One region of the Microbacterium sp. NPDC091662 genome, then DNA from elsewhere that is predicted to be linked to it. Evidence: predicted binding sites of a transcription regulator. Region 1 holds the regulator's gene; the other holds the start of a gene.

Evidence for each region. The regulator HrcA, encoded in region 1, represses chaperone genes, less so after heat shock. The targets are predictions, from matches to a motif close to TTNGCACTCGNNNNNNNCGAGTGCNAA.
Region 2: a site for HrcA is predicted at 4,844-4,870, ahead of groES (co-chaperone GroES). Genes of this name have one in related genera too.

Annotation. Positions count from the first base shown of each region.
Region 1 is NZ_JBIVTM010000001.1:232,072-242,434, forward strand. It holds gene ACIQLD_RS01135 (ABC transporter permease) at 1-107, opposite strand, end outside; gene ACIQLD_RS01140 (ABC transporter permease) at 110-1,093, opposite strand; gene lepA (translation elongation factor 4) at 1,335-3,188, shown strand; gene ACIQLD_RS01150 (DUF1990 family protein) at 3,272-3,925, shown strand; gene hemW (radical SAM family heme chaperone HemW) at 3,925-5,142, shown strand; gene ACIQLD_RS01160 (carboxylesterase/lipase family protein) at 5,156-6,574, opposite strand; gene hrcA (heat-inducible transcriptional repressor HrcA) at 6,678-7,709, shown strand; gene dnaJ (molecular chaperone DnaJ) at 7,746-8,861, shown strand; gene ACIQLD_RS01175 (16S rRNA (uracil(1498)-N(3))-methyltransferase) at 8,864-9,592, shown strand; gene ACIQLD_RS01180 (HIT domain-containing protein) at 9,660-10,010, shown strand; gene ACIQLD_RS01185 (PhoH family protein) at 10,090-10,363, shown strand, end outside.
Region 2 is NZ_JBIVTM010000002.1:668,231-678,593, forward strand. It holds gene tsaD (tRNA (adenosine(37)-N6)-threonylcarbamoyltransferase complex transferase subunit TsaD) at 1-799, shown strand, start outside; gene ACIQLD_RS16540 (hypothetical protein) at 796-1,281, shown strand; gene ACIQLD_RS16545 (hypothetical protein) at 1,286-2,428, shown strand; gene ACIQLD_RS16550 (hypothetical protein) at 2,418-3,584, shown strand; gene ACIQLD_RS16555 (SAM-dependent methyltransferase) at 3,592-4,797, opposite strand; gene groES (co-chaperone GroES) at 4,956-5,252, shown strand; gene rarD (EamA family transporter RarD) at 5,431-6,363, shown strand; gene ACIQLD_RS16570 (ABC transporter substrate-binding protein) at 6,508-7,764, shown strand; gene ACIQLD_RS16575 (ABC transporter ATP-binding protein) at 7,879-8,652, opposite strand; gene ACIQLD_RS16580 (ABC transporter ATP-binding protein) at 8,649-9,617, opposite strand; gene ACIQLD_RS16585 (branched-chain amino acid ABC transporter permease) at 9,685-10,363, opposite strand, start outside.

The sequences.
Region 1 (10,363 bases):
CGGCGGGTGTAGAGCGTCCACTTGGACAGCGACTTTCCCGAGGCGCGGTCGGCGGTCGGCGGCGCGGCCGGCGGCTCGACCAGGGGATCGATCATATCGGTGGTCATTTTCAGCTCACCCTCACTCGCGGGTCGAGAACGACGACGACGATGTCGGCGAGCACCGCGCCGATCGCCGTCAGCACGGCGCCGAACGCGGCGACGGCGACGACGCCGTTGATGTCGTTGTTGTTGATGGTGTCGAGGAAGTACCGCCCCATGCCCTGCCAGGCGAAGATGCGCTCGGTCAGGATCGCGCCGGTGAAGATCGTCGGGATCGTGAAGGCGACCTGCGTCGCGACAGGGATGAGCGACGTCCGCAGGGCGTGCTTGCGGATCGCCTGAGACTTGGTCAAGCCCTTCGCGCGCGCCGTGCGCACGTAGTCGGCGTTGATGTTGTCGAGCAGGAGCGAACGCTGCAGGAAGTGGTACTGGGCGTAGCCGACGATCACGAGCGCGATCGTGGGCAGCGTCAGGTGCTGCAGCGTGTCGACCAGGACGGGGAAGAAGCCGGTGACACCGGGACTCGAGGAGCCTGTCACGTAGAAGATGCGGACGCCGGTCCACTCGTTGAGCGAGATCGCGAGGAGGACGACGGCGAGGCCCGCGACGATGATGTTCACGTTCATCGTGATGATCGAGGTCGCCTGACCGATGCGGTCGGCGAGCTTGTACTGACGAGAAGCGGTGTAGACGCCCAGCCAGATGCCGAGCACTGCGGCGATGATCGTCGCGCCGAGGACGAGCTCCGCGCTGATCCACATGCGGTAGGAGACCTGCTCGTTGACGGACTGACCGGTCGGGCTCACACCCCAGTCCCAGCGGAACAGGATGCTGCTGAACCAGTTCCACCACCGCTCTATCAGGGGAACGGTGTCGCTGAGGTTGCGCGGGGTGAGGACGTTGTCGATCTGCTCGGGGGAGAGCGGGGGACGCCGTCCCACGTAGTTGCTGCGCGGATCGAGGAAGCCCCACGCCAGGAAGAACGTGAGATTCGTGGCGACCACGATCATCAGCAGCCAGCCGAGTGCTCGGCGCAGGAGGTACTTGATCAAAAGGGGTCAGTCTTTCTCTTCTACAGACGCGCTCGGGATCTGCCGACGCAACGCTGAGTCAGTTGGATACACAATCGCCATCCACCGAACTCTGCGATGCGACGACCATCACGGGGTATGTGACGGAGTCATATCGCTTGCGGGATCCGGTGTCACGGATTTTCCCTGGCAACTTCGGGAGACTATCACCGGTATGGCCGAATCGGGGATTAGCCTCCCCTGACCGTACAATCGAGTGGACATGTCCCCACGCGCTCTCACTCCTCTTCAGCCTGCCGCGACGCCGGCTGCGCAGATCCGCAATTTCTGCATCATCGCCCACATCGATCACGGCAAGTCGACGCTCGCCGATCGCATGCTCCAGATCACCGGAGTCGTCTCCGATCGCGACATGCGCGCGCAGTACCTCGACCGCATGGACATCGAGCGCGAGCGCGGCATCACCATCAAGAGCCAGGCGGTCAGGATGCCGTGGGAGCTCGATGGTCAGACCGTCGCCCTGAACATGATCGACACCCCCGGCCACGTCGACTTCACGTACGAGGTCTCGCGTTCGCTCGCGGCCTGCGAAGGAGCGATCCTGCTCGTCGATGCGGCACAGGGCATCGAGGCGCAGACGCTCGCGAACCTCTACCTCGCGCTCGAGAACGACCTCCACATCATCCCGGTGCTGAACAAGATCGATCTGCCGGCCGCCGACCCGGAGAAGTACGCGAAGGAGCTGGCCTCGCTCATCGGCGGCAAGCCGGAAGACGTGCTGCGCGTCTCGGGCAAGACCGGCGTCGGCGTCGAGGAGCTGCTCGACCGACTGGTGCAGGAGATCCCCGCCCCGACCGGCGACGCAGACGCTCCGGCCCGCGCGATGATCTTCGACTCCGTGTACGACGCGTACCGCGGCGTGGTCACCTACGTGCGCATGGTCGATGGAAGCCTGTCGCCGCGCGAGCGGATCCAGATGATGTCGACCGGTGCGAACCACGAAGCACTCGAGGTCGGCGTGTCGAGCCCCGAACCGACTCCGACCAAGGGGCTCGGCGTCGGCGAGGTGGGGTACCTCATCACCGGCGTGAAGGATGTGCGCCAGTCGAAGGTCGGCGACACGATCACCACTTCCCGGAAGCCGGCCTCCGAGGCCCTTCCCGGTTACACCGACCCGAAGCCGATGGTCTTCTCGGGCCTCTACCCGATCGACGGCAGCGACTACGCCGAGCTGCGCGAGGCGCTCGACAAGCTCAAGCTCTCCGACGCCTCGCTCGTGTACGAGCCGGAGACCTCGGTCGCGCTCGGCTTCGGCTTCCGCTGCGGATTCCTCGGGCTGCTGCACCTCGAGATCATCACCGAGCGTCTGGCCCGCGAGTTCGACCTCGACCTCATCACGACAGCGCCCAGCGTGATCTACGAGGTGCTCACGAGCGACACCGGCGAGACGGTCACCGTCACCAACCCCAGCGAGTACCCGGACGGGCGCATCGGCTCGGTTTCGGAGCCGATGGTCAAGGCCGCGATCCTGTTGCCGAAGGACTACGTCGGCACCGTGATGGAGCTGTGCCAGTCTCGCCGAGGCACGCTGCTCGGCATGGAGTACTTCTCCGAAGAGCGCGTCGAGCTGCGCTACAACATGCCCCTCGGCGAGATCGTGTTCGACTTCTTCGACCAGCTGAAGTCGAAGACCCAGGGCTATGCGTCGCTCGACTACGAGCCCTCCGGGCAGCAGGAGGCCGACCTCGTGAAGGTCGACATCCTTCTCCAGGGCGAGAAGGTCGACGCGTTCAGCTCGATCGTGCACCGCGACAAGGCCTACGCCTACGGCACGATGATGGCCGAGCGCCTGCGCAAGCTCATCCCTCGCCAGCAGTTCGAGGTGCCGATCCAGGCGGCGATCGGCGCGCGCATCATCGCCCGCGAGACCATCCGTGCGATCCGCAAGGACGTCCTCGCCAAGTGCTACGGCGGTGACATCACCCGCAAGCGCAAGCTCCTCGAGAAGCAGAAGGAGGGCAAGAAGCGCATGAAGATGGTCGGCCGCGTCGAGGTCCCCCAGGAGGCGTTCATCGCCGCGCTCTCGGGCGACGTCGAGGGCAAGGACAAGAAGTAGCGGCACCTGATCGCGCCCCGGGATGTGACGTCCCGCGGCGCGTGGGGGTGTTCACTCAGGTAACGCGAAGTAGGGTGGAAGTCATGCGGCGCGGGACTTTCCGAGACGACACGGTGGACTATGCGGCCGTGGGTGCGACCCATGCGCCCGACCTGATGCAGTACCCGCCGGAGCGCAGCATCCCGGCGGAGGAATCCTGGCGGATCGGCAGCGGGGTCGAGCGGTTCCAGACCGCCGGTGAAGCGCTCCTGTCGTGGACGGCGCAGCGTGCGGCCGGCCTTTCGGTCGAGGATGTGCGCCCCGCTCCTGGCCCTGCCTACGCCGGGGTGAGCTTCGATGCCGAGGGCAATCCGATCGCGCCGAGCAAGCGCGATGTCGAGCCACGTTACGACGCCGAGGGCATGCCGTTCGTCGGGGCGGGGATGACCCTGCACCTTCGCGGGCGCGTCGCGGGCATGCGCGCCGATTCCGAGTTGCGCGTGATCTCCGTCACGGAGGAGACCCGACGCATCGGGTTCGTCCTGGGCACGGTCGGCGGATCGGTGGTCAGCGGCGAAGAGTCCTTCGACGTTGAATGGCGTGAGGACAACGACGAGGTGTGGTTCACCGTCCGTGCCTTCGACGCACCGAACGGCCTTCTCTACCGCACGATCCCTGCGCTCGTGAAGCGTCGTCGTCGTGAGCTCTTCGCACGCTACCTCCGGGCGATCTCTCCGCTCTACGCGACTCCGCTCTGATGGCGGGACCGCTTCCCCTCGGAGATCCCGCACCCGCGGACGGACGCCTGCCGGCCGACCTTCCGATCGACGAGGGCGTGCCGTTCTCGGCCTACCTGCACATTCCGTTCTGCACGGTGCGTTGCGGGTACTGCGACTTCAACACGTACACATCGACCGAGCTGCGCGGGGCGAAGCAGGAGGACTACGCATCCACGTTGATCTCCGAGATCGCTCTCGCCCGACGCGTGTTGGACGATGCGGGAGCACGACGGCCGATGGACACGGTCTTCTTCGGGGGCGGCACGCCGACCCTTCTTCCCGCAGGTGATCTCGCACGCATGCTCGACGCAGCGACCGACGCGTTCGGCCTCGCCGAGGGTGCGGAGGTCACGGTCGAGGCGAATCCCGATACCGTGACACCCGCGGTGGCGCGCACTCTGGCGGACGCCGGGGTCACGAGGATGTCGGTGGGGATGCAGTCGGCCGTTCCTCATGTGCTCGCCGCACTCGATCGCACCCATCGCCCCGAGAACGTGCGTACCGCCGTCGCCGCCGCGAAGGATGCGGGTCTCGCCGTGAGCGTCGATCTCATCTACGGGGCGCCGGGGGAGTCGCTCTCCGATTGGGAGGCGTCGCTCGACGCCGCGCTGGCACTCGAGCCGGATCACATCTCCGCCTACGCCCTCATCATCGAGGACGGCACGAAGCTCGCCCGCCAGATCCGACGCGGCGAGGTTCCCACGCCCGACGACGACCTTCAGGCCGACATGTACGAGCTCGCCGACGCGCGCCTCGCCGACGGCGGCTTCGACTGGTACGAGGTGAGCAACTGGGCGCGAACGCTTGACCGACGCTCGAGGCACAACCTCGCGTATTGGCGGGGGAGCGACTGGTGGGGCTTCGGTCCCGGTGCGCACAGCCACGTCGCCGGCCTGCGGTGGTGGAACGTGAAGCACCCGGCCGCGTACGCGCAGCGCCTCGCGGCATCCGAGTCGCCGGCAGCCGGCACCGAGCGCCCGGACGACGAGTCGCGCACGCTCGAGCGCATCCTGCTGCTCAGCCGCATCCGTGAGGGGATCGCCGTCACCGATGTGCCGAGCGCGAACCGGAGCAGAGTCGCCGGGCTCATGGCCGACGGACTCGTGGACCCCGTCGCAGCACTGCAGGGGCGCATCCAGCTGACGTTGCGTGGTCGTCTTCTCGCCGATGCCGTCGTCCGCCAGCTGACGGACTGATCCCCGGTCGGAATCAGGTGGGGAGCAGATCCATCCCCGCCGTCCGCCGTTGCGCGACCGTCGCGCTCTGCGCGTCGAAGACACGGGTCCGACGGCCGGACCCGTAGGCCGGCCAGCCGGGGTCGCCGGTGGTCACGAAACCGACCCAGGCCGCGTTCATCTCGGTCGCGAGCTCGCGCGGAGCATCGGGACCCGCCATACGCTCCGCCTCGGCGTCGTCGAGCCGGTCGAACACGAATCCGAGCTCGAGCGCGTGGGCGGCGCGAAGGTCCCGCACCGGACTCGCCCAGGCGAATTCGTAGACGTGCGTCGTGCCAGGGCGGGCCGCCGCCACCCGGCTCAACGGTGCGCGCAGCATCATGTCCGTGACGAGTTGTCCGAAGACCTCCCCGGTGCTGGCGTCGGGGAATGCGGATCGATACGCGGTCACCGCGCGCCGGGGAATGCGCGAGAGCAGCCGTGCGACCTGCAGTTTGAGCTCGCCGATGCCGGCGAGTGCCTCGGGCGGGAACCAGAGCCGATACTCGTCGGTGTTGCTGCCGATGAGGAGAGGAGTGTCGATTCCGCCGAGCACCTCATGCGGCGACAGGGGAAGGCTGTCGGCGTCGATGGCGAACTGGAACCCGGGCGCCCCGCCGAGGGGCGACGATCCCGCTGATTGCGACTTGCGCGCTTCTAGCAGCTGGTCGGGTGTCAGCGCGGCGAACGCCTCACCGTCGGCCCGCACACCGAGTCGCTTCGCGATCTGGGCGGTCACCCTTCCCGCCTTCCGTGCCGTCTGGGCGTGGAGCGGCCCCGACTCGATGATCGCGCGACCGATCAGCTCGCGGGAGCTGTCCCGAGCGAGCAGACCGGCGACGATCGCGCCGCCCGCCGATTCGCCCATCGCCGTGATCTGCGCGGGGTCGCCGCCGAATGCGCTGATCTCCCGGTGCACCCATTCCAGGGCGGCTGCGGCGTCGCGCAGACCGAGGTTCCGAGGAACCCCGTCCAACACGGAGAATCCCTCCGACCCGAGTCGGTAGTTGATCGAGACGAAGACGATGCCCGCCGCGGCGAACACCGTGCCGTCGTAGAGCGGCAGCGCGGCGGTCCCTCGTTCGAGCGCACCGCCGTGGATCCAGAGCAGGACGGGCGCGCCGGAGGCATCGGCCGGTGCCCACACGTTCGCGGTGAGGATGTCGTCGCCGTCGATGCGCACCGACCCCAGCAGTTCGCCGATCGCTCCGGCGTAGGGGACCTGAGGCGGTGTGGGGCCGAACCTCGTCGCCTCTCGCACGCCCTCCCACGCCGGGACGGGTTGAGGTGCGCGGAACCGGTTCTCCCCGAACGGCGCCTGGGCATAGGGAATGCCGAGGTAGCGGACGATCCCGGCCGCCTCGGTGCCGCAGACGATGCCGTTCGACAGGGTGGCCTGGGGAGAGGTGGTCATGAGCGTCATCCTAGGGTCGTGCGTGCGCGGTACGGAGAATCCCGAGCTGCACGGGGTAGGATTGGCACTCTGAACGTCCGAGTGCCAGCGGAAGGGAAGGGCGATGGTCACAGAGCGAGGACTCCAGGTTCTCCGAGCGATCGTGCAGGACTACGTCGAGACCCACGAACCCGTCGGCAGCCGATCCATCGTCGACCGGCACTCCTTCGGCGTCTCAGCGGCGACGATCCGCAACGACATGGCGCTGCTCGAGGACGAAGAGCTCATCACGGCCCCGCACACCTCCTCGGGCCGTGTGCCCACCGACAAGGGCTACCGCGTCTTCGTGAACCACCTCGCGCAGTTGCGACCGCTCTCGTCGGCGCAGCGCTCGGCGATCGAATCGTTCCTCGGGGAGCCTGCCGACCTCGACGACCTGATGGTGCGCACCGTGCGGGTGCTGACGCAGCTGACCGGTCAGGTCGCGCTCGCCCAGTACCCCTCGTTCGCCCGCGCGCACGTCACGCACGTCGAACTGGTTGCCCTCGCACCGAATCGTCTTCTGATCGTTCTCGTGACCGATGCCGGCGGGGTGTCGCAGCGCATGGCGGTCCTGCCGGAAGCGATCGACGATGCCGACATGGCTGTGCTCCGCGCGCGGCTGTCCGCCTTGATCACCGGTCAGGGCATCGGGGAGGCGTCCGACCGTCTCCAGACGCTGCTCGCCAGCGAGGAGAAGCCCCAGGACGTCGTGCTGCGCACACTCGCCGGCGTCGTCGTCGACGAGCTCGGCGGATTCCGCCAGGAGCGTCTCGTGATGGCGGGAGCGGCGACCCTCGCGCGGCGAGAGCAGGACTTCCGAGGCAGCATCCATCCTCTGCTCGAAGCGATCGAGGAGCAGGTCACGCTGCTACGCCTCATGAGCGAGATGGTGACCGACGAGCACGGGCTCGCCGCCAGCATCGGCACCGAGAACGCTTCGTTCGGTCTCGGGGAGGCGTCGATCGTCGCCAGCAACTACGCCGCGCCCAGTGGCACGGCACGCGTCGGCGTGATGGGGCCGACGCGCATGGACTATCCGAGCAACCTCGCCGCAGCGCGGGCCGTGGCCCGCTACCTGTCGCGGATGCTCGATGAAGACGAGGCCGGTCGCTGATGCGGCCGGCATCAGGACACACGCAGAAAGGCGATCGTGGCGGACCACTATGAGGTTCTCGGGGTGTCCCGAGACGCTTCCACCGACGAGATCAAGAAGGCGTACCGACGCCTCGCACGGCAGCTGCACCCGGATGTGAACCCGGGGGAGGACGCTGCGGAGAAGTTCAAGCTCGTCACGCACGCGTACGACGTGCTCAGCGACGACGATTCCCGCCGACGCTACGACATGGGCGGCGGAGACGGTGCTGCAGGGAATTTCGGCGGTTTCGGTGGCTTCGGCGACATCTTCGAGACGTTCTTCGGCGCCTCGCAGGGCGGCGGTCGCGGCGCGCGTCCGCGCTCTCGTCGGGAGCGAGGCCAGGACGCGCTGGTCCGCGTGACCCTCGATCTCGGCGACGTCGTGTTCGGCGCGCACCGTGACATCGACGTCGACACCGCGGTGCTGTGCGAGACCTGTCAGGGCTCCTGCTGCCAGGAGGGCACCTCTCCGGTCACCTGCGACATCTGCGGTGGATCCGGCCACGTGCAGCGTCAGGTGCGCAGCCTGCTCGGCAACGTCGTCACCTCTCAGCCCTGCGGCACATGCGAGGGCTACGGCACGACGATCCCGTACCCCTGCGGCACCTGCGGTGGCCAGGGTCGCGTGCGTTCACGCCGAACGGTGTCGCTCGACATCCCGGCCGGCGTCGAGACGGGGCTCCGTCTGCAGCTTCCCGGTTCCGGCGAGGTCGGCAAGGCGGGCGGCCCGAACGGCGACCTGTACGTCGAGGTGACGGTCAACCCGCACGCCGCCTTCAGTCGTGAGGGCGACGACCTGCTCGCGACGCTCGAGGTGTCGATGACCGACGCGATCCTCGGCACCGAGACCACGATCCAGGGGCTCGACGGTGAGGTCGACCTCGAGATCCGTGCCGGTGTGCAGTCCGGCGACGTGCTCACGATCAAGAGTCGCGGCATCACGCCGCTGCGTGGCACGCAGCGCGGCGATCTTCGCGTCGGTGTGCAGGTGCTGACTCCGACCAGGTTGGACTCCGCGCAGCGGGCTCTGATCGAGGACTTCGCGAAGAAGGCGAAGTCGCCCGAACCCCAGCTCGCGCAGTTCCAGCAGGGACTCTTCTCGAAGCTTCGCGACCGCTTCCGCAGTCACTGACCATGGCGCTGCACTTTCTCGTCGAGTCGTCGACGGACGCCGGCGTCGGCGGCGTCGTGTCGTTGGTCGGAGCCGAAGCCAAGCACGCGGCCGTCGTGCGACGACTTCGTGTCGGCGAGGCCGTCACGGTCGGCGACGGTGCCGGAGTGTGGCTGACCGGTGTCGCCGAAGAGGTGTCGCCCGCTCGCGTCGACGTGCGCATCGCAGAGCGTATCGAGCATCCCGCTCCCCATCCGCGGATCGTCCTCGTCCAGGCGCTCGCGAAGGGCGATCGTGATGAGCTCGCCGTGCAGGCCGCGTGCGAGCTCGGTGTCGACGAGATCGTGCCCTGGCAAGCGAGCCGGAGCGTGTCGCGCTGGGAGGGCCCGAAGGCGGTGAAAGGTCGGGAGCGCTGGGCGAGCATCGTGCGCGAGGCTGCGAAGCAGGCGCACCGCGCGTGGGTCCCGGAGGTGGCCGCGCCGGTTTCGACGAAGCAGCTCGCCGCGCGCGCCAGCTCGCAACGCGTGCTCCTGCTCGACCCGACGGCCCCCGCGCGGCTGTCCGAGATCGTGCCGGACGGCCGTGACCTGGTGCTCGTCGTGGGACCGGAAGGGGGGATCTCTGAAGAAGAGATCCATCGCCTGTCGGAGGCAGGCGCCGAGCGGGTGCTCCTGGGCGACACCGTGCTGCGCACCTCGACGGCAGGACCGGCCGCGATCGCGGTGCTGTCGGTCGCACTCGGCCGATGGTGAACGCGACTCGCCCGCCTGCTCACGGGTACAGGGCGGCGAGCGTGCTGCGGTCAGTAGACTTGACGGCATGACGGAACCCTCGATCTTCACGCGCATTCTGAACGGGGAGATCCCTGCCGAGATCATCGGCGAGACCGACCGCCTCTTCGCTCTGCGCGACATCGCGCCGCAGGCGCCCGTGCATCTGCTCGTGGTGCCGAAGATCGCGCAGTACCGCGATGTGACCGAGCTCGCTGCCGGGGATCCCGCTCTGCTGGCCGACATGATCGCCTTCGCGGGGAAGCTCGCCGCGGAGCACACCGAAGACGGCGACTTCCGCCTCGTCTTCAACACCGGCGCGAACGCCGGGCAGACCGTGTTCCACGTCCACGCGCACGTGCTGGGCGGCGGATTGACCGAGAAGAGCGTCGGTGCCTGAGAACCATGAACCCCACGAGCGCAGCCTGGGAGGTCAGCCTCCCGAGGCTGTCGAGAAGATCTACGCAGACGGCGTCGCGATGGTGCAGCTGCTCGGGCCCCAGGACCGGCTTCTGCGGATGCTCGAGAAGGAGCACCCCGGCGTCCAGGTGCTCGTGCGCGGCAACGAGATCACGCTCGGCGGCAGCACCGATGCGGTCGCGAAGGCGAAAGCGCTGGTCGAAGAGCTCCTCGCCATGACGAGGGCCGGGCATGATCTGGCTCCGAGCGATGTGTCGAGCTCTGCGCGCATGCTGCGCCAGGAAGGCGGACCGCGTCCGAGCGAGGTGCTGGGCGAGGCGATCCTGACCACCC
Region 2 (10,363 bases), on a different contig from region 1:
GATGGTCGGTGTCGGCGCGGCGAAGGGCCTGGCCGTCTCCCTCGACAAACCGCTGTATGCGGTGAACCACCTCGTCGGGCACATCGCCGCCGACATCCTCACCGCCGACTCGGCTCCGCTGGAATACCCGACCATCGCACTGCTCGTCTCGGGTGGACACACGTCGTTGCTGCATGTGCGCGACCTCACCACCGATGTCGAGCTGTTGGGGGAGACGATGGACGACGCGGCGGGAGAGGCCTTCGACAAGGTCGCCCGCCTCCTCTCGCTGCCGTACCCCGGTGGTCCGGAGATCGATCGCGCGGCGGCCGACGGCGACCCGAACGCGATCCGGTTCCCCCGCGGACTGTCCCGTGCCTCCGACCTGGCGAAGCACCGCTACGACTTCTCGTTCTCCGGGCTGAAGACGGCGGTGGCCCGCTGGGTCGAGCGCTGTGAGGCCGAGGGGATCGACGTCCCGATCGCCGACGTCGCCGCGAGCTTCCGCGAGGCGGTCGTCGACGTCCTGGTCACGAAGGCGCTCGCCGCCTGCGCCGACCTCGGCGTGCCGCGCCTGCTGCTCGGCGGAGGAGTGATCGCCAACCGGCGTCTGCGCGAGGTCGCCCTGGAGCGTGCCGAAGCAGCCGGCGTCACGGTGCGCATCCCGCCGCTCTCGCTGTGCACCGACAACGGCGCGATGATCGCCGCGCTCGCCTCCGAGCTGATCTCCTCCGGTCGCCGCCCGTCGACCCTGGCATTCGGCGCGGACTCGACGCTCCCCGTGACCGAGATCCAGATCGCGGAGGCGGTGTCGGCATGAGCGACGTTCCCGGCTCCTCCGAGGCGACGCCCTCGACGACGCCGGCGGCGCGCATCGAACGTCCCAGCGGCGAGGTCGAGCACCCGGCAGGGACCGCCCGACTTCCCGGCGCCCCCCGTGACGGCTACACGAAGCTGCCGACGGGCCCGGTCGGCATCGAGCCGGTCGTCGTGACCGGTCCCGACATCGACGCTCCCGACGACACCGAGTGGGAGCCGTCGACGGGATCCGTGCCGATCGATGACACCCGCCTCGCGCCGTGGGCGCTGTTGGCCGCGATCGTGGCGCTCGGGGCGTCGTTCTTCGTCGGATGGGGGATCCCGGTCGCGGTGGTCGCGGTCATCGCGGCGATCATGTCGCTGCGTCGCCCCGTCGAGAACCGTGCGATCGCGCGCTGGGCGCTCGTGCTCGGTCTGTGCGCGACGGTGTACAGCCTGGGTTGGCTGGTCTGGGCGGGCATGCAGTTCGAGAAGCTCGGCTGATCCGATGCTCGACCCGGCCGAGCTCGAGGAACTGCCTTCCCTGCAGGCACGGGCCTACGGGCGCGAGGCCGCGCTCACTGACGCAGACGCCGTTCGACTGCGCGAGCTGGAGCGTCGCCGGGTCGCGGGCGTCGCCGAGCTCGGGGACCACGACGCCGCGGATCCCGACCGCGCGGATCCCGACCGCGCGGATCCCGACCGCGCGGATCCCGACCCCGCACCGATCCCTGGACCCGCACCGATCCCTGGACCCGTGATCGGACAGGGGCGCGAGGTCGGCGGCCGAGAACGCGACGCGGAGGGATACGCCTCCGAATCCACGGATGCCGAGGTGGCTCTCTCGCCGCTGTCATTCCCCCTCCGGTCGCATTGGCGCCTTCTCGCAGGTCTGGCGGTGACAATCCTCGTGGTCGGTTTGGGGGTCGGCTGGCTGGCCACCGGTATCACCGGGATCACGTCCGTCGAGTTGACCGCCGAGCAACATGATTGGCAGCGGGAGTTGGAGAGCGGCGGTGACTTCGATGCGGGCTCCGTCCGTGCGCTCGCGGTCGAGGAGGGGGCCGTGATCTGGACGGCCACCAAGGAGAAGCAGCAGCGCACCTGTCTGATCCTGCGCGCCGGAGAGGTCGTGGTGCCGAGCTGTGACCGCACCGAAGCGGTCGAAGAGGCGGGGATCTACGGGGTCATCACCGTCAGCGGCACCGCGTCCACGCAGCGGCAGGTCGCCGCGCAGATGCTGCTCGCTCCCTCGGGCGACCCCGCCGTCGCCGTCAACGCGTATGACTACGACACGGGCCCCGGAGGCGTCACGTACTCCACGCAGGCGGAGTCGCAGACCGCGGTGCGCCTCGTGGACGAGGGCTTCCAGGGCGACTCGCTCTGGGTGGTCGGTTACGACGGTGACGTTCCGGTCTGGATGGCGACGCAGCGGGAATCGCAGAGCCGATGCCTGATCCATGGCGGGTCGAGCCCGGATTCGCCGATGACCTGCGTGGATCCGGAGACGATGCAGGATCAGGACGCGAGCCTGGTGCTCAACGTCGTCGATGCCGACACCGGCGCCGTGACGCACCTGGAGCTCGCGGCGCGCCAGGGCCCGTCGTTCCTGGTCATCACACGGGCGGGAGGTATGAGCGGTGCTGGGTGAGGGGGAGGCTCAGGAACTGCGCGTATTGCAGCAGCGGGCCTATGGTCGTGACGGGGCGCTGACCGAGGCGGAGTCCGAGCGTCTGGACGTGCTCGAACGGGCGCGTCGCGCAGTTGTCCGTCCCGTTCACGCGGGCGCTCCGCCGAACGCCGCTCCTCCGTCGGAACCGATCGCCGATCACGCCGACGCCGCTGCGGAGCCCGACTCGAGTGGCCAGGACGCGGTGCAGACGCCGGATCAGTCCCTCTCCTCCGATCGGCCGGAGACGCTCGCTCGCTCGCTCGCTCATCACGCGCCGCGGCTTCTCGTCGTCGCGGCGGTGCTGCTCCTTGCCGGCATCGCCGCCGGATGGGCACTGTTCGCTCCGCGACCCGAGGGTATTCCCCTCACCGGTGAGCAACAGGAGCGCCGGGCGGCGCTGCAGGCGGACCCCGAGGTGTTCGATCCCGGTTCCGTGCGCGCAGTGGCGCAGAGCGACGTGGCACTCGCCTGGTACGCGACCCAGGACGACGGGAAGAGCCGGTGCCTGGTCCTGGACGTCGGCTCCCAGTCGCAGACGACATGTCTTCCGCAGGATCAGATCCGTAGCGGGCTCTCTGCGTCGCTGCCCGTGCCACCCGACACCGGCGAAGAAGAGGAGGACGCGAGCGAGGTGGTGAACGCCAGCCTGGTGCTCTCCACCACCGGAGAACCGATGGTGACTCTTCAACGGTGGGGTATGGCTTCCTCGATCCTGGGGTGGTTCGAGGGCGCTGAACGCGAACGCGCCGAGGCGCTTGTCGAGGAAGGCTACGAGCTCGGCCTCTCGCTGGTCGGTCGATTCCGCGGCGGTGACGTCTGGGTCGCCGACCGCGTGGCCGAAGAAGGCGCGACGGAGCGATGTCTGATCGTCGACGCCGAGGCTGCGGTGTCGTGCTCGCGGTTCGAGACTGCTCTGCAGGAGGGACTCGGGGTACAGGTCGCCGATGCCGGCCCGGACGGCGTCGTGTCGCGGGTCGTGCTGCTCGAACTGCGCTACACGCCGCAGCAGACGCCCTACCTGACCATCACCGATGCGCCGGTGACCGAGGTGGGGTCGGGCGACACCGTCCGAGTCGACGCGCCCCCCGGTGACCCCATCGTGGTCGAGCCGCCGGGTCGCGACGCGGAGCGTTGAGCGGGGGTCAGTTCGCCGCGGGCACCCGGTCGGCGAGGATCGCACGGCGCTGATCGCCGATGCGGGCCAGGATGAGCGTCGCCTCCTGGTCCCCACGCAGCGTGAGCTTCTTGCGGAACGCGGCGGGATCGACGTCGACTCCGCGCTTCTTGATCTCCAGGCGCCCGATGCCCTGCGCCTGGAGCGCGGCGCTGATCGCCTTGGCGTTCGCCGGCAGGGTCTCGCGCACCCGGAACGACTGCACGAACGGGCTCGTCAACGCCGCGTCGGAGGTCAGATAGGCGATGTGCTCGTCGAGCATCCCCGCCTCCAGACTCCGGGCGACCTCGCCGATCAGCCGCGCACGGATCACGGCGCCGTCCGGTTCGTGCAGGAACGCGCCGAGCTCGCGCACGGATTCGTCGGGGGCGTCAGCCGGTGCCGTGAGCTCGTGCGAGCGCTCGTCGCGGATCACGAGGGCCGCGCGGCGCACTCCTTCCCGGGCGAGAGCACCGCTCCAGACGACGAGCTCGACGACGCTGCCGTCGGCGCTGACCCACTGCGCCTCGGCGTCGGCGGGAAGCGTGTCACGGTCGTGCGCCGGTCCGAGCTTGATGCCGGTCGCATGGCGGTCCGCCACGTCGAACGCCCAGTCCAGCGAGGGGGAGTAGTCGTCGGCGGAGACGCGTCGGGTCTCGCTGTGCCCCGAAGTGCGTCTGGCCGGGTCCATCCAGACCGCGCCTCCCGGCTCCAGCGAGGAGAAGGCATCTTCGGCCGTGCGGTGGTCCACGACCGCGCTGCCGCCGAACGGGGCCAGGTTGTAGGCGGCGATCGCCGAGGTCACCTCGTCGGCGTCGACGGCACGCACATCGAGTCCGGCACCGGCGAAGGCGAGGGCGTCCCCGCCGATGCCGCAGCCGAGGTCGGCGACACGGGTGAACCCGGCGTGACGGATCCGCTGCGCGTGCCGGGCCGCGACCCCGAGCCTCGTCGCCTGCTCCAGCCCCGCGCGGGTGAACAGCATGCGTGCGGCGAAGGGTCCGAACTTCGCCGCGGCCTTGGACCGCAGGTGGGCCTGGCCGACGACGGCGGAGACCAGCTCGGGGGAGTGCCCGGCCGCGCGCAACCGGGAGACGGCGCGGGCGACGTCGGCGGTCGATCCGATGGTCCCGACCGCGTCGAGCAGCTCGAGACCGGCGGGGGTCAGCAGGGCGCGCAGCTCGGAGATCTCCACGTGCTCAGCCTAATTGCCCGTGCAACGGGCCGAACCGCAGCGGGCACTGGCACTCGCATTGCGTGAGTGCCAGCCGAGCGCCTAGACTGGATTAGCACTCTCGGGTTGAGAGTGCGAACAAGTCTTTCGTGTCAGCGTCAAGAAAGAAGAGGTAGACCGTGTCGGTTTCCATCAAGCCGCTCGAGGACCGCATCGTCATCAAGCAGGTCGAGGCCGAGCAGACCACCGCGAGTGGCCTGGTCATCCCCGACACCGCCAAGGAGAAGCCCCAGGAGGGCGAGGTCGTGGCGGTCGGCCCCGGCCGCATCGACGACAACGGCAACCGTGTTCCGCTCGACGTCGCCGTCGGCGACCGCGTGCTCTACAGCAAGTACGGCGGCACCGAGGTGAAGTTCGGCGCAGACGAGTTCCTCGTCCTGTCGGCTCGCGACGTCCTGGCGGTCGTCGTCCGCTGATCTGCGGAACCTGATTCCCGCCTCTCGTGAGGGGCGGAGCAAGGTCCTCGAGGGGCCCGGATGCGCATCGCATCCGGGCCCCTCTGCGTCCGCCAGCGGGCATCCGATTCCTGCCAAACTGCGACCGAGGGGTCGGGCGGCGCCGTTCGTCAGGGCACCGCGGGCATAGGGTTGTGCGGTGCCCCCAGAGTCGACTACCCGCGCCACGCAGTCCGCCGGAGTCGCCTACGCCGGTGGGGCGTACCTCCTCTGGGGTGTTCTACCGCTCTACTTCCTCCTCCTGGTTCCGACGGGGCCGTGGGAGGTCGTGGCCTGGCGGGTGCTGCTGTCGTTCGTCTTCTGCCTCCTGCTGCTCACGGTCATGCGCGGATGGGCGGCGTTCGGCGCCATCATCCGACAGCCGAAGCTGCTGGCCTGGACAGCGCTTGCCGGGCTGCTGATCTACGTCAACTGGCAGGTGTTCCTGATCGGAACCCTCAGCGGCAACGTGGTCGAGACGAGCTTGGGCTACTTCATCAACCCGATCACGACCGTGCTGCTGGGCGTCTTCGTGCTGAAGGAGCGCATCCGCCGGCTGCAGTGGGCCGCCATCGCCATCGCCGCGATCGCCGTCATCGTGATCGTCGTCGCCTACGGGGAGTTCCCGTGGATCGCGCTGTCGCTCACCGCGTCCTTCGGGGTCTACGGGCTCATCAAGAAGAAGATCGGTCCTGCCGTCGATGCGGTCAGCGGTCTGACGCTGGAGTCGTTCTGGCTGATCCCCATCGCCGTGGTGCAGTTGATCCTCGTGGCACAGACCACGGGGATCACGATGGGTGCGAACGGGTGGGCGCACGCGCTGCTGCTGGCTTTCGCCGGTGTCGCCACGGCGGTTCCACTGCTGCTCTTCGCCGCAGGGACGCGTCGCATCAACCTCACCGTGATCGGGATGATCCAGTTCATCACCCCCGTTATGCAGTTCCTCATCGGTGTCCTGGTCCTGTACGAACCGATGCCGGCCGAACGCTGGGCGGGTTTCATCATCGTGTGGGTCGCGATCGGCATCTTCATCGTCGACCTCCTCCTCGCCGCGCGTCGGGGCCGCAGGATTCCGCGGGTCGAACCGGCCTGATTCCGGGGCTCATCAGGTGGGGAACCCGGTGTCGGATCGTTAACGCACCGAGATACTTGCGACCCCTGCGCGCGGGGCTCACGCCCTAGTGTTAGAGCACCCGATTGTGGCCACAATCCACGTTCAGTTACGCAAGGGAGCATCATGAACGCATTGAAGGGCTCGCGCACAGCGAAGGTCTTCGCCGGGATCGCACTGATCAGTGCATCCGCCATCGTCATCGCCGGCTGCAGCAGCACTCCGAGCTCGGAGAGCGGCGGCAGCGACAAGCCAGCCGCCGACCTGACGCTCAAGCTCGGTTCGCTGCTTCCGCAGACCGGTTCGCTGGCGTTCCTCGGTCCGCCCATGGAATCCGGTGTCGGACTCGCAGTCCAGGAGGTCAACGACGCCGCCGCCGGTGTCACGATCGACCTGACGGCCGAAGACGAGGGCGACACCGACACCAAGGCCTACGAGACCTCGATCACCAAGCTGCAGGGCGCCGGCGTCTCCGCCATCGTCGGTGCGGCCGCTTCGGGCGTCTCCAAGCTCATCCTCGACGGCAACGTGAGCGCAGGGATCCTCCAGATCTCGGCATCGAACACGTCGCCCGACTTCACCACGTGGGATGACGACGGTCTGTACTTCCGCACGGCCCCCAGCGACCTGCTGCAGGGCGAGGTGCTCGGCAACCTGATCGCCGAGGACGGCGCGAAGACGCTCGGCATCATCTACCAGAACGACGCGTACGGCACCGGCCTCAACGACGCCATCACGAAGACGTTCGAGAGCACCGGAGGCGAGGTCGTCGAGTCGGTCTCGTTCAACGTCGGCGATGCGCAGTTCGACGCGCAGGTCGAGTCGATCAAGGCCCAGAACCCCGACGCGGTCGCGATCGTGTCGTTCGACCAGTTCAAGACCATCGCGCCGCTGCTGGTGAACGCCGGCATCTCGGCCGACAAGTTCTACATGGTCGACGGCAACCTGTCCGACTACGGCACGGAGATCCCGGTCTCGCTCGAGGGCGCGCAGGGAACCAAGGCCGGTCCTGCTCTGGCGGATGACTTCACCTCGCGTCTGCAGGACTACTGGACGGGCGAGGGCAACCCCGAGGTCAAGGACTTCACCTACGCGGCTGAGGCGTACGACGCCGTCATCCTCGTGGCTCTGGCCTCGCTCGCGGCCGGCTCCACCGAGGGCGCGGACATCGCGGCCAAGATGCAGGAGGTCTCCGGTGGTTCCGGCGACGGCAAGAAGTGCACCAGCTTCGCCGATTGCGCCAAGATCATCAACGACGGCGGCACGGCCGACTACGACGGCTACTCCGGCGACATCACGTTCGATGAGGCCGGCGACCCGCAGGGCGCATCGATCGGCATCTACAAGTACGGTGCCGACAACATGATCACCCGCACCAACTGATCGATCGATCACATGACGAAGGCCCCGGATCCGATCCGGGGCCTTTGTCGTGTGTCGTCCTGTCGTGGTGTCGCCGCGTCGTGTCGGCGCTTCAGGCCGCGTCGTGTCGGCGCTTCAGGCCGCGTCGGTGCCGAGGGTTCCCAGGTAGAGGCCGATCACCTTCGGGTCGTTCAGCAGATCCCGCCCGGTGCCCTCATGGGCGTCCTTGCCCTGGTCGAGCACGTACCCCCGGTCGCAGATCTGCAGGCAGCGGCGAGCGTTCTGTTCCACCATGATCGTCGTGACGCCGGCCTTGTTGATGTCGGACACCCGGATGAACGCGTCGTCCTGTCGCACGGGGGAGAGGCCGGCCGACGGCTCGTCGAGCAGCAGCACCGAAGGGTCCATCATCAGGGCGCGTGACATCGCGACCATCTGCCGCTCACCACCGGAGAGGGAGCCTGCGCGCTGCTTGAGCCGCTTTCCCAGCTCGGCGAAGATGCCGGTCACGAACTCGAGCCGCTCCGTGTAGATCTTGGGGTTCTGATAGAGCCCCATCTGCAGGTTCTCCTCGATCGAGAGAGAGGGGAAGACGTTGTTCGTCTGCGGCACGAACGCGACCCCGCGCCGGACGAGCTTGTCGGCCTTCAGGCCGACGATGCTCTCGCCCTTCACCGTGATGTCACCGCTGCGCACGTTCACCAGGCCGAAGATCGCCTTCAGCAGGGTCGACTTGCCGGCGCCGTTCGGGCCGATGATCCCGATCAGCTCTCCCTGCCGGGCGACGAGGTTCGCGCCGTTGAGGATGTTCACGCCGGGGAGGTATCCGGCGTGGACATCGGTCAGCTCGACGACGATGTCGTCCTGCGGCACGGTCTGCGGTGCGTTCGTCGGCGTCTCCGCGCTCATGCGCTGCCCTTCCCCTCGGTACCGGAGACGGGATCGCTCGCTTCGAGCTCGGCCTCCGCTTCTGCTTCGATCTTCTCGCGGAGACGGATCGCCGCGGCGTCCTCGAGCACGGGGATGCGCCCGGTGACCGCTCCCAGGTCGAGGTCCTGATGCGCGCCGAGGTAGGCGTCGACGACGGCCGGGTTCTCCATGACCTCGTCGGGAGGCCCTTCCGCGACGACGCGGCCCTCGGCCATCACGATCACCCAGTCCGCGATGTGGCGGACCATGTGCATGTCGTGCTCGACGAACAGCACGGTCATCCCCTGCTCCTTCAGATCGAGGATGTGGTCGAGGAGGGACTGTGTGAGGGCGGGGTTGACGCCGGCCATCGGCTCGTCGAGCATCACCAGCGTCGGGTCGCTCATCAGCGCCCTGGCCATCTCGAGAAGCTTGCGCTGACCGCCCGAGAGCGAGGCGGCGAAGTCCTTCTCCTTGGCGTCGAGCTTGAAGCGCGTCAGCAGCTCGCGTGCCTTGCCCTCGATCTCGGTGTCCTGTGCGCGCCAGAGGAAGGGGAACAGGCTCGACCAGAATCCCTCCCCGCGCTGATGGGGAGCACCGAGCTTCATGTTCTCGAGGACCGTGAGCAGCGAGAGCGACTTGGTCAGCTGGAACGTGCGCACCTGGCCCATCCTGGCCACCTTGAACGACGGCACTCCGGAGAGGCTCGTGCCGTCGAACGACCAGGTGCCGCTGTTGGGCTTGTCGAATCCGCAGAGCAGGTTGAAGAGCGTCGTCTTGCCGGCGCCGTTCGGGCCGATCAGTGCGGTGATGGCGCCGCGGGGCACTTCGAGGTGATCGACGTCGACGGCGGTCAGACCACCGAAACGACGTTGGACCGCGTCGACCACGAGGATCGGGTCCACCTTGGCGACGCCGGGCTTCACCTCGCCCTTGGTCAGACCGGTCGTCTTCGGGCGGCGGATGCTCCCGGTGGACGGCGCGGCCGTCGCGGCATCGTCACCGGGGCCGGGCACCTGCTCGGGGGTCAGTTCATTTGACAAAGGTCATCTCCCTCTTGTCGCCGAGGATGCCCTGTGGGCGGAAGATCACGAGCAGCATGAGCGCGATGCCGACGAAGACGAACACCAGCGTCGACGCCTGGCTGTCCGACATCGGCAGCAGGCCGGCTTTCGCCATCGAGGGGAGCAGGTTGGCCATGAAGGCGAACACCACCCAGAACAGCACTGCGCCCAGAGTGGGCCCGAACACCGTGGCCGCGCCACCGAGAAGGAGGATGGTCCACAGGAAGAACGTCAGCGACGTCGAGTAGCTGCCCGGGACGACCGCGGAGGGGAGGACGAAGATGATCCCGCCTGCGGCGCCGATCACACCACCAACGACGAGCGCCTGCATCTTGTAGGCGAAGACGTTCTTGCCGAGCGAGCGCACGGCGTCCTCGTCCTCGCGGATGCCTTTGAGGACCCGGCCCCACGGACTGCGCATCAGGGCCCACACGAGCAGGATGGCGACTGCCAGGACGATCACGCCGAAGACACGGTTCCAGAGGTCGTTCGCACTGTACATCCAGGGGCCGAACCCGTAGGTGCCCGGCGGGATGGGGTTCGCATCGCGGAACCCTCCGTTGTACTGCGCGAGGCCGTCGGCGCTGTTGGTCCATTCGTCGAACAGCTGCGTCGTGAAAAGGAGGCGGATGATCTCGCCGGCCGCG